Regions from separate parts of the Azoarcus sp. KH32C genome, predicted to be linked through region 1. Evidence: predicted binding sites of a transcription regulator. Region 1 holds the regulator's gene; each other region holds the start of a gene.
What was found. Region 1 encodes HrcA, which represses chaperone genes, less so after heat shock. Its sites were predicted from a motif close to TNTTAGCACTCNNNGNCNNNGAGTGCTAANA; they were not measured.

Region 1 (4,018 bases):
CGTACTCACGCCGGGCCGACTCTTCCTGCTCCGCGAGTCGCACCGGGTCGGCGTCGGCAACGAGGGATTCGAGCCTGCGCTGCCAGCCTGCCAGCAGCCCGGGCAGTTCTTCGGGCACGACGCGATGTTTGCGCGCGATATCGGTCACCCGCCCGATCTGCTGCTCGATCTGCGCAAGCCGGGAGGGGTCCAAGTCGAGACGATCCCGGTAGCGCCTCAAGCTGTGCAAGGCTTCGTCGGCCTGAATTGCCGCGCCGGATAGCAGCTCCCGCACCTCCTCGAGTCCGCTGTCGATACCCGACATCGACTCTATCCGTACGTGAATCTGGCGCAGCAAGGTCGCCACGGAGAGATCGCCGTCGCCGAGCGTTGCGACCACCTCGTCGGCGCCCTCCATCAGCCCGGCTGCATGGGCCAAGCGCGAGTGCTCGGTATTCAGTTCATCCCACGCCGCAGGTTCGAACGCGAGTTCTTCGACCTCGCTGATCTGCCACGCAAGGAGCTCGCGCTCTCGTTCGGACGCTGCCGAGTCGTGCTCGGCCGCCCTGCGTCTTTCGGCGAGCAGCTGCCAGGCGCGAAAGCGGGCTGCGACTTCGCCCGCCTGGTCCGCCGCTCCCGCGTGACCATCCACGAGGGCTCGCTGGGCATCCGCCTTGAGCAGGGCATGATGGGCATGCTGACCATGAATATCGGCGAGCCAGTCCCCGGCTTCGCGCAACTGCGTCTGAGTGACGGGCACGCCGTTGATCCAGGCCCGCGAACGGCCACCGGACTCGACGACGCGCCGCAGGATCACGACGCCCTCGTCGTCCGGCAGATCGTGCTCGGATAGCCACCGCATCAGTTCGCCAGTCGGCGGCAAGTCGAACTCCGCCGAAATATCCGCCTTGTCGCGGCCCACGCGGACAGCACCCGGCTCCGCCCGACCTCCCAGCGCCAGCCCGAGCGCATCGAGCAGAATCGACTTGCCCGCACCGGTTTCGCCGGTCAAGGCACCAAAACCGTCCTGAAAATCAAGTTCCAGACGATCGACGATGACAAAATCCCGTATGGTCAGACGGCGGAGCATGAACGTCGCAATTCGTGGTTGTTCAGGGAAGGCGGGGGGTCGCGCTCCAGTGGAGCTTTTCCCGCAACATGGCGAAGTAGCTGTATCCCTCGGGATGCAAGAGCCGGACCGCCTTGGGGGAACGCGTGACGCGCACGAGGTCGCCGGCATGCGCATCAAAGCGGCTCTGCCCATCGACGTGCACGCTTGCGTCGTGCGGCGGCAGAAGCGCGATCTCGATGCGACAGGTGTCCGGCAGCGTTATCGGCCGCGCCGTCAGTGCGTGCGGACACAGCGGAACGAGCGCAATTCCCCCGACCGTCGGGTGGAGGATGGGGCCGTTAGCAGAAAGTGCATAGGCCGTCGAGCCGGTGGGCGTCGTCAGAATCATCCCGTCGGACCGCTGCCTATAGACGAACTCGCCGTCGATCGACAGATCGAATTCGATCATCCTGCCGAGGTCGCCCTTGTTGACGACCACATCGTTGAGCGCCAGCGTATGAAACACACGGCGCCCGCCGCGAAGAACCTCGGCGTCGAGCATCGCGCGCAATTCTTCCGAATATCGGCCCTCGAGCATCTCCGAGAGTTTCGTCAATGCGTCGTTGCGCCCGATATCGGTGAGGAACCCGAGCCGCCCCTGGTTGATCCCTACCAGCGGAACAGAATGCTCACACAGGCGCCGCGCGGTGTTGAGCATCGTACCGTCCCCGCCGAGGACGACCGCCAGATCCGCCTGAACTCCGATCTCGTCGTAGGTTGCGGTGGCAAACTCGCCGACGAGGCCGATGGAACTCGCCGTTCCCTGCTCGATCCATACCGCTAAGCCCTTCTCGCGAAGGAAGCCCGCGATGGACAAGACGGCTCCGGCTACGTCTGGACTCTGGTACTTGCCGATCAGGGCAACGGTATGAAATTTATGCGCCATGCCTTAGATTAAACCACAACCTTCCAGGCCCTTGGCAGAGGTGGTGCCACTTCCCTAGAATCGTCGGAAATGGCCCCAAACATCATGACGAAGCTTGACCCCAGATCCAAGATCCTGCTCAAGACCCTGATCGAACATTACATTGTCGAGGGGCAGCCCGTCGGTTCGCGTGCGCTATCGCGCTTTTCGGGACTCGAACTATCCCCCGCGACCGTGCGCAACGTAATGAGCGATCTCGAGGAGATGGGCTTCATTACCAGCCCGCATACATCGGCCGGACGCATTCCGACGGCGATGGGATACCGCTTCTTTGTCGACTCGCTGCTGACCGTGCAGCCGCTCGAACAACAGCAGGTACGCGAGCTGAAAGGTCAGTTGCAGCCCGACCAGCCCCAACGGCTTCTGAGTGCAGCATCCCACCTCCTCTCCGAGCTGACCCAGTTTGCGGGGGTCGTGGTGTCGCCGCGCCGCGACACGCTGAAGATTCGCCAGATCGAATTCATCCGCCTGTCGGAGAACCGCATCCTGCTGATCATCGTGTCGATGAGTGGAGAAGTGCAGAACCGTATCCTGATCACGCAACATTCGTATTCGCCCGCCGAGCTGACGATGGCGGCAAACTATCTGACGGAGCACTTTGCCGGACTCGGCTTCAACGACATCCGCGCCCGGATCCGCGACGAACTCCGGCAATTGCGGGCCGACATGAGCGAACTTCTGAACGCCACGGTCGAGGCCGGTACGGCCGCAGCGCACGACGACACCAGCAGCTACGTGCTGTCCGGCGAGACGAATCTTCTGGATGTCGAAGAGCTGTCCTCCAACGTCGCGCATCTACGCGAGCTCTTCAAGCTGTTCGAACAAAAGACCGGGCTGATGCAGCTGCTCGACCTGTCCAATCGGGCACAAGGGGTACAGATCTTCATCGGCGACGAATCCGGCCTCGCGCAACTCGATGGTTGCAGCGTCGTGACGTCCGGCTACGAGGTCAATGGCCAGGTCGTAGGCTCCGTAGGCGTCATCGGACCGACCCGAATGGCTTATGATCGCGTAATTCCGATCGTCGATATCACGGCACGCCTTCTCTCGAACGCCTTGTCGAGCGTCAACTGAGCGCGTCCCACTCTCCCCGCACAAGGAAGCCCATGGCCCGTTACTGGACCGAACCCGCCTATTCCCACGGCACGCCCACGCGCACGGGCATCCTGCTCGTGAATCTGGGCACGCCCACCAGCCCGACAGCCGCCTCCGTTCGCCCCTACCTCAAGGAATTTCTCTCCGACCCACGCGTTGTCGAGATTCCGAAACTCGTCTGGTGGCCGATTCTGAACGGCATCATCCTGAACGTCCGCCCGAAAAAGTCTGCCGAAAAATACGCCAGCATCTGGATGGATGAGGGCTCCCCGCTGAAGGTGCACACACAGAAACAGGCAAAACTGCTCGCGGGCTACCTGGGTCATGCCGGCGCGGCCGGCTTGCAGGTTGAATGGGCGATGCGCTATGGCGAACCGTCGGTCGCGAGCGTGCTGAACCGGATGAAAGCCAACGGGTGCACAAGGATTCTGGTCGTTCCCCTCTACCCCCAATATGCCGCGAGCACCACCGCCAGCGTGATGGACGAAGTCGCGCGCTGCATGACTCGCTGGCGGAATCTGCCCGAAATCCGTTACGTGCGTAACTTCCACGACCAACCCGGCTACATCGCCGCCTTGGCGCAAAGCGTCCGCGACCACTGGATGCGCAACGGTCAAGGCGACAAGCTGATCATGAGTTTTCACGGTATCCCACGTCGATCGCTCGACCTCGGGGACCCCTACCACTGCGAATGCCAGAAGACCGCTCGTCTGCTGGCAGCGGCGCTCCAGTTGCCCGACGACCGCTGGCAGCTCACCTTTCAATCCCGCTTCGGCAAGGCGGAATGGCTCAAGCCCTACACCCAGCCGACTCTCGAAGCACTCGCCCGACAAGGAACGGAGCGGGTGGACGTGATGTGCCCCGGTTTCCCCGCAGACTGTCTCGAAACGTTGGAAGAGATTGCGATG
Region 2 (4,018 bases), 2.5 Mb from region 1:
GATCCACGGGCGGTCCAGCTCGACGACGAACATGCCGACCGCGGCGTCTGCCGCTGCCACGAGTTCCTGTCGAGCCGTCGCTGGCGGCTTGGCCTTCTTCGCTGCCATCCGGTTCTCTCTTGTTCCGCGCGTGCCGGCCATCCGGCTTATCTATATAGTATGGCGCAAACCGCCGCCGGACGCCGCCTGCCATGCATCTTTGATCCCCCACGCGGGCGTGCGTACCGTCGCCCGCTGTTCTTTAATGAAGAATCCGCCCTTCGCGTAACAGGAGAAGGCCGCATGCGCGATCTTGCGTTGCCAGCCGAGTCGTCCGGGGCTGCCGCCGGAGACGACGACCTCCATGACGACGCCTTCGTCGAATCGCTCCGCCGCCAGATGTTGCGCTTTGCGACGCTTCAGCTGTCCGACCGCGATCTCGCCGAGGACGCCGTGCAGGAAGCCCTCGTCGGCGCACTGCGCAATGCCGCCTCCTTCAGCCGGCGCTCGGCCCTCCGGACCTGGGTCTTCGCGATCCTGCGCAACAAGATCGCCGACATCCTGCGCCACAAGGAGCGTGTCGTCGATGCCGGCAGTCTGCGGCGGGACGACGACGAGGAAGACGAGGACTTCTCGGCGCTCTTCGACCAGCGTGGCTACTGGCAGGCCGACAGCCACCCCGCCGCCTGGGGCAATCCGCAGGAATCGCTGCGCGAACAGCAGTTCTGGCGCATCTTCGAGATCTGCCTCGACGGACTGCCGCCCGGCCAGGCGCGCGTATTCATGATGCGCGAGTTCATCGAGCTCGAATCGAACGAGATCTGCGCAGCCGCCGGTGTCACCATGAGCAACCTGAACGTGATGCTCTACCGTGCCCGCATGCGCCTGCGCGAATGCCTCGAGCTGCGCTGGTTCGCCAATGGAGAACGGCCGTGCTGAAATGCCGCGACGTCACCCGCCTGTACTCCGAGTCGCGCGACCGTCCGCTGACGCTGCGCGAAAGGCTGTCGCTGAGGATGCACATCCTGTGGTGCGACGGCTGCCGGAACTTCGGCAAGCAGATGCGCTTCCTCAGCGACGCGATGCATCGCTTCGCCAAGGGCGACGGGGACAAGCGGCAGGATTAGCGCTCGGGCGGCGCAAGCGGAACCCGCAGCCGTTCACGATGCCGAATGGCTCTCTCCCGGAGTCCCCGAAGGAAAGCACATGATCGAGCTCTACTACTGGCCGACGCCGAATGGCCACAAGATAACGATGTTCCTCGAAGAGGCCGGCCTCGAATACCGCATCCGGCCTGTCGATATCGGCGCGGGCGACCAGTTCAAGCCCGAGTTCCTGGCGATTTCGCCGAACAACCGCATGCCCGCGATCGTCGACACCTCGCCCGCGGACGGCGGCGAGCCCGTGCCGGTGTTCGAGTCGGGCGCGATCCTTCTCTACCTGGCCGAAAAAAGCGGCCAATTCCTGCCGCAAGACCTGCGCGGACGCAAGTCGGTCACCGAATGGCTGTTCTGGCAGGTCGGCGGCCTCGGCCCGATGGCGGGGCAGAACCACCACTTCGGCCTCTATGCGCCGGAGAAGATCCCCTACGCGATCGACCGCTACGTCAAGGAAACGAACCGGCTGTACGGCGTCATGGACCGCCGGCTGGAGGAGCGGTCCTTCCTCGCCGGGGAGGACTATTCGATCGCGGACATGGCCTGCTATCCCTGGATTGTCCCCTGGAAGCGCCAGCAGCAGGATCTCGACGAGTTCCCGAATCTGCGCCGCTGGTTCGACGCGATCGCGTCCCGGCCGGCAACCGTCCGCGCCTACGCCCAGGCGGAGCCGTACGCCAATCGTCCCGCCGTCACCGAGGAAAGCCGCAAGCTCCTCTTCGGGCAGACGGCGCAGAGCATCCGCCAGCAGTCGGGGCGATAGCCGCGCTTGCGGGCCGATGCCGGCAATAAAAATTTTCTCGTTTGCCCGTACTTGAAATCGCTTGGGGCCGTCCCTATTATTAGCACTCGTTGGCAGTGAGTGCTAACGGCCGCGGCACCTCCCATCCCGCGGCCCGCGCGAATTTTCTGCGGGCACCGTTCCCGCACTGTTGAAACAATAAGGAGTGAGTCAATGAAGATCCGTCCCTTGCATGATCGCGTGATCGTCAAGCGCCTGGAAGCCGAACGCAAAACCGCCAGCGGCATCGTGATCCCCGACTCGGCGGGCGAGAAGCCCGATCAGGGCGAAGTCCTGGCCGTCGGCAACGGCAAGATCCTCGACGACGGCAAGGTCCGCCCCATGGCCGTCAAGGTCGGCGACAAGGTCCTGTTCGGCAAGTACTCGGGCCAGTCCGTGAAGGTCGAGGGCGAGGAACTGCTCGTCATGCGCGAAGAAGACATCATGGGTGTGGTCGAGGCCTGAGCCTCCCTCCGCCCTGACAAACGAATTCAAGGAGCAATGAAGAATGGCAGCTAAAGAAGTCAAGTTCGGCGATTCCGCCCGTGCGCGTATGGTCGAAGGCGTCAACATCCTGGCCGATGCGGTCAAGGTGACCCTGGGCCCGAAGGGCCGCAACGTCGTGCTCGAGCGCTCCTTCGGCGCCCCGACCGTCACCAAGGACGGCGTGTCGGTTGCCAAGGAAATCGAACTGAAGGACAAGTTCGCCAACATGGGCGCGCAGATGGTCAAGGAAGTCGCTTCCAAGACCTCCGACATCGCCGGTGACGGTACCACCACCGCGACCGTGCTGGCCCAGTCGATCGTCCGCGAAGGCATGAAGTACGTCGCCGCCGGCATGAACCCGATGGACCTGAAGCGCGGCATCGACAAGGCTGTCATCGCCACCATCGAAGAGCTGAAGAAGCTGTCGAAGCCCTGCTCGACCAACAAGGAAATCGCCCAGGTCGGTTCGATCTCCGCGAACTCCGACGCCGACATCGGCGAGATCATCGCCCGCGCGATGGACAAGGTCGGCAAGGAAGGCGTCATCACCGTCGAAGACGGCAAGAGCCTGAACAACGAACTGGACGTGGTCGAAGGCATGCAGTTCGACCGCGGCTACCTGTCGCCGTACTTCATCAACAACCCGGACAAGCAGGTCGCGATCCTCGAGAACCCGTTCGTCCTGCTGTTCGACAAGAAGATCTCGAACATCCGTGACCTGCTGCCGGTGCTCGAGCAAGTCGCGAAGGCCGGCCGTCCGCTGCTGATCATCGGCGAAGACGTCGAAGGCGAAGCGCTGGCGACCCTGGTCGTCAACAACATCCGCGGCATCCTGAAGACCTGCGCCGTCAAGGCCCCGGGCTTCGGCGACCGCCGCAAGGCCATGCTCGAAGACATCGCCATCCTGACCGGCGGCCAGGTCATCGCCGAAGAAGTCGGCCTGACCCTCGAGAAGGCCACCCTGGCTGACCTCGGCCAGGCCAAGCGCATCGAGATCGGCAAGGAAAACACCATCATCATCGACGGCGCCGGCGAAGCCGAGCGCATCGAAGCGCGCGTCAAGCAGATCCGCGTGCAGATCGAGGAAGCGACCTCCGACTACGACCGTGAAAAGCTGCAGGAACGCGTGGCGAAGCTCGCCGGCGGCGTTGCAGTGATCCGCGTCGGTGCCGCGACCGAAGTCGAAATGAAGGAAAAGAAGGCCCGCGTCGAAGACGCGCTGCACGCCACCCGTGCTGCCGTTGAAGAAGGCATCGTCCCCGGCGGCGGCGTCGCGCTGCTGCGTGCCCGCGCCAACCTGACCAACCTGAAGGGCGACAACCACGACCAGGACGCCGGCATCAAGATCGTGCTGCGCGCGATGGAACAGCCGCTGCGCGAAATCGTCGCGAACGCCGGTGACGAGCCCTCCGTGGTCGTCAACAAGGTTGTCGAAGGCACTGGCAACTTCGGCTACAACGCCGCGACCGGCGAGTACGGCGACATGGTCGAGATGGGCGTGCTGGACCCGACCAAGGTCGAGCGCACCGCGCTGCAGAACGCCGCTTCGGTTGCCGGTCTGATGCTCACCACCGACTGCATGGTCGGCGAGCTGCAGGAAGACAAGCCCGCGATG
Region 3 (4,018 bases), 560 kb from region 1:
CAGCGACGGCCGCGCGCGGAAGACTTTCCGCTACTCCATCCTTTACCTCTTCTTGCTCTTTGCGGCGCTCCTGGCGGATCATTACCTCCGGTTCTGATCCCAGATGGAAACATGTTTCGCTTCCTGCTTGCCGTCGTCTGCGCCTTCGCCCTTGCCGCCTGCTCCGAGCACAACGGTCCGGCGGCCACAACTTTCCGCAACAGCGACATCACGGGGGCCGACTACGGCAAGAATTTTTTGCTGACCGACCAGCACGGTACGCCCCGTTCCCTTGCCGATTTCCGCGGCAAGGCCGTGACGCTGTTCTTCGGCTACACGCAATGTCCGGACGTCTGCCCGACCAACCTCTCGACGATGGCCGAGGTGATGAGGCTTCTCGGTCCGGATGCCGACCGCGTGCAGGTGCTCTTCGTCACCGTCGACCCCGAACGTGACACCCAGGCGCTGCTTGCGCAGTACCTGCCGGCCTTCGATCCGCGCTTCCTTGCGCTGCGCGGCGACGCGACGCAGACGGCCGACACCGCCAAGGAGTTCCGCGTGTTCTATCGCAAGTCGGGCGACACGGATGGCCCGAACTACAGCGTCGATCACTCCACCGGCACCTACATCTTCGATCCGGCGGGCCGGCTGCGCTTGTACGTCAAGCATGGGGAGTCCGCCGAGAACATCGCGGCCGACCTGCGCACCCTGCTCGCCGGAAAATAAACACGGCAGCCCTCGGGCTGCCGTCTTTGGCTGATCGAAAGGACCGCGTTCAGGCGGCCAGCAGTCCTCGCATCTTCTGCATCGCCTTCGCCTCGATCTGACGAATCCGTTCGGCGGACACGCCGTACTCGGCGGCCAGTTCGTGCAGCGTTGCGCTCTCGCCTTCGGTGAGCCAGCGGCGCCGCACGATCTCGCGGCTGCGCTCGTCGAGACTCGCCAGGGCATTGTGCAGGCCGACGTCCTGCAGGTGCGCGAGCTGCGCGCGCTCCAGCACCTCAGACGGCTCCGCGTGCGGGTCCGGAAGGTAGGCGATGGGTGCGAAGTGTTCGTCGTCGTCGCTATCGCCCTCCAGCGGCACGTCACGACCGCTCAGGCGCGTTTCCATCTCGATGACTTCCTCGGCTTTCACGCCGAGCTGGGTCGCCACCGCCTGGATTTCGTCGCCATGCAGCGAGCCGGTGTCCCGCTTGAGGCTGCGCAGGTTGAAGAACAGCTTGCGTTGGGCCTTCGTCGTTGCGATCTTCACGAGACGCCAGTTCTTCAGCACGTACTCGTGAATCTCGGCCTTGATCCAGTGCATCGCGAACGACACCAGGCGCACGCCGCGCGACGGGTCGAAGCGCTTCACGGCCTTCATCAGGCCGATGTTGCCTTCTTGGATCAGGTCGGCGTGCGGCAAACCGTAGCCCAGGTAGCCGCGAGCGATCGCGACCACCAAGCGCAGATGCGACATCACGAGCTTGCGTGCTGCGTCGAGGTCGTCCTCGTCCCGCAGGCGCGTGGCCAATTCCATCTCCTCGCGCTCGCTGAGCAGCGGGATGCGATTCACCGTCTGGATATACTGGTCGATGCTGCCAAGGGCAGAAGGGACCGGCAATGACAGGGTCTGGTTCATCTACGTCTGTCCTCCTCGGGACAAATATTAGCACTCGCGCCAAGAGAGTGCTAAGTGGAGCAAAGAGTTCCCCTCGCATGAGGCAAGACCCCACCCAGGGGATGCCGAGAAGAAGACACTGATGGCGTCGGGGTCGAGGCCCCATTCGGTCTGTATCGGAGGAGCGCCCGCTCAGGAAATGTCCGTTACGCCAATGGGTTGCAGCGGCTGTCGGCCCATGCGGACGTCCTTTTCACTACCGACCGCAATGCCGCTCCGGCAGCCCGTGTTGCGCCAGTGCAACATCTTTTACCCGTTTCTTCTCTTCTAGACGATCCGTCCTTGCGTTGGTTGCATGCCCATTTGCACAATCGCTCCAACTTCTCACTAGAGAGGTAAGTCGGGCCGCGGCCTTGCCACGGCTTCAGCTTCAAATTAGAGGAGAAACATATGCAGAAGAAACTGATCGCCCTGGCCGTCGCCGGCCTCGCGGCAGCACCGGTTTTCGCTCAGTCCAACGTCACCATCTACGGTGTGGTCGATGCCGGCCTCGGCGTTGGTCATGCTGACAACGTCGATTTCCGTGGCGTGGTCGGTGGTGTCCTGTCGGGCAACCGTATCGGCTTCAAGGGCGCGGAAGAACTGGGCAACGGCCTGAAGGCTGTGTTCCAGCTCGAGCAAGGCTTCAACATCGATGACGGCACCTTCCACCAGGCCAACCGTCAGTTCAGCCGCCAGGCCTATGTCGGTCTGCAAGGCGCTTTCGGTACCGTCAGCCTCGGCCGTCAGTACGCGCCGGGCTACTTCGCCGGCTACGACGCTGCGCTGTCGTCCAACGTCTCGCCGCAGTCGGTCTTCTCGGCCGGCGGTGGCCTGACCATCACCCCGAACAGCCCGGCTCGCTGGAACAACGCGATTGCCTACACCGGCTCGTTCAGCGGCTTTACCGCCCGCGCGATCTACTCGGCCAACGACACCGAAGCTGAACTTCACACTCCCGGTGTCGCTGTTCACGCTCCTGGTGCCGACGACAAGTTCGGCCTGGGTCTGGATTACGCGAACGGCCCGCTGAAGGTCGGTGCGGTCTTCCAGTACCTGCATCAGGCTCGCGCCGATATCGACACCCGCGCCGGTGCTGGTTTCGTGACGATGCAGGACAAGAACCAGCGTGAATGGTACGTTGGTGGTAGCTACGACTTCGGTTTCCTCGAAGTCGATGCGTCCTTCCAGGCGGGTAAGGGCGTGGATTACAGCGTCGTCAACACCAAAGTCGCTTCCACTGATCCCGATGCGGTGGCGTTCGGGGCCGACCAGTCCGTCCGTCTGTGGAACGTTGGCGTGATCGTTCCGGTCAGCGCCGCTGGCAAGGTGCATGTCGACTACGGTCGCTTCACCAACAAGGACTCCAACGACGCCGACGCCCGCAGCTGGACCCTGGCCTACACCCACGCGCTGTCGAAGCGTACCACCGGCTACGCCGCCTACCAGCGCGTCTACAACGACAAGTTCGCTGCCTTCGGCGCCGGCCAGGTTTCGCAGCTGGGCGTGTCGGATGAACAGAACAGCCTCTTGACGGTCGGTATGCGTCACACCTTCTAATCGTCCCCCGACGATTGGAAATCAAAACGGGCGCTTCGGCGCCCGTTTTTTTTGCCCGCTCACCGGGCAAAAAAAGAGAGCCGGAACGCGTCATGCGTCCCGGCTCTTGTGGTTTCTGCGAGACAGGTCGTCAGTTGGCCGGCGGTCGGGGCATTGCCCGGCGCTCGACGCTGCCTGTCAGCATGTGGCGCAGGATCTCGGTCTGTTCGGCGGGCGAAAAAAATAGCCCATACAGGCCATTGCGTTTCATGTTGTTCGTTCCGCCGTACTGCCGTGCCTGCTGTTCGGCGTGGGCGAGCGATAGTCGCAGCAGGACTGCCGGTGCGCCGACGCGCGGGCAGATGAGGTTCGGACCGGCCAGGCTGTAACCCATCATCCTGCGGTAATACGGCGCATGCCGTGGATTGACCTCGACGAAGACGTCGCTCATGCCGTGAACCGATCGCGCGACGATGACCCCGATATGAAAAAGGGCCGCGAGGGCCTGCGGGGTTCCGAGTTCGGTGTCCATTGCGAGACGGGTGACCTCGCAGACCCGCGCTCCCCCTTCGCGCGCGGCATCGATCTGCGGCCGGTACAGCGTGTCGGCGAGCAGTCCATGGCCGCTGTCGACGGCGATGGTCAGGGTTCCGAAGACGCGGTCGCCCTTGCAGGCTGCGATCGTGGTTTGTTCGCGATGGAGGTCGGGAACGATGCTCTGGTCGGTGTTCAATCCGCGCCATTCGTACATGCGCTCGACCAGGCGGTTGACATCCTGACGGAGGGGACCTTCCTTGGGGACTATCCGGAGGTGGTAATCATTCCGGATGATGGAAAAATCTGTAACAAGACGAGAGGCGT

Region 2: a site for HrcA is predicted at 1,977-2,007, ahead of groES (co-chaperone GroES). Genes of this name have one in related genera too.
Region 3: a site for HrcA is predicted at 1,626-1,656, ahead of rpoH (RNA polymerase sigma factor RpoH). Genes of this name have one in related genera too.

What each region holds. Positions count from the first base shown of each region.
Region 1 is NC_020516.1:3,460,998-3,465,015, forward strand. Features, by position in the region: gene recN (DNA repair protein RecN) at 1-1,069, opposite strand, end outside; gene AZKH_RS15270 (NAD kinase) at 1,092-1,976, opposite strand; gene hrcA (heat-inducible transcriptional repressor HrcA) at 2,061-3,089, shown strand; gene hemH (ferrochelatase) at 3,122-4,018, shown strand, end outside.
Region 2 is NC_020516.1:949,474-953,491, forward strand. Features, by position in the region: gene AZKH_RS04290 (HD-GYP domain-containing protein) at 1-108, opposite strand, end outside; gene AZKH_RS04295 (RNA polymerase factor sigma-70) at 283-918, shown strand; gene AZKH_RS04300 (zf-HC2 domain-containing protein) at 912-1,106, shown strand; gene AZKH_RS04305 (glutathione binding-like protein) at 1,186-1,899, shown strand; gene groES (co-chaperone GroES) at 2,092-2,382, shown strand; gene groL (chaperonin GroEL) at 2,426-4,018, shown strand, end outside.
Region 3 is NC_020516.1:4,025,523-4,029,540, reverse strand. Features, by position in the region: gene cyoE (heme o synthase) at 1-97, shown strand, start outside; gene AZKH_RS17985 (SCO family protein) at 112-705, shown strand; gene rpoH (RNA polymerase sigma factor RpoH) at 755-1,600, opposite strand; gene AZKH_RS17975 (porin) at 2,030-3,178, shown strand; gene AZKH_RS26390 (hypothetical protein) at 3,309-4,018, opposite strand, start outside.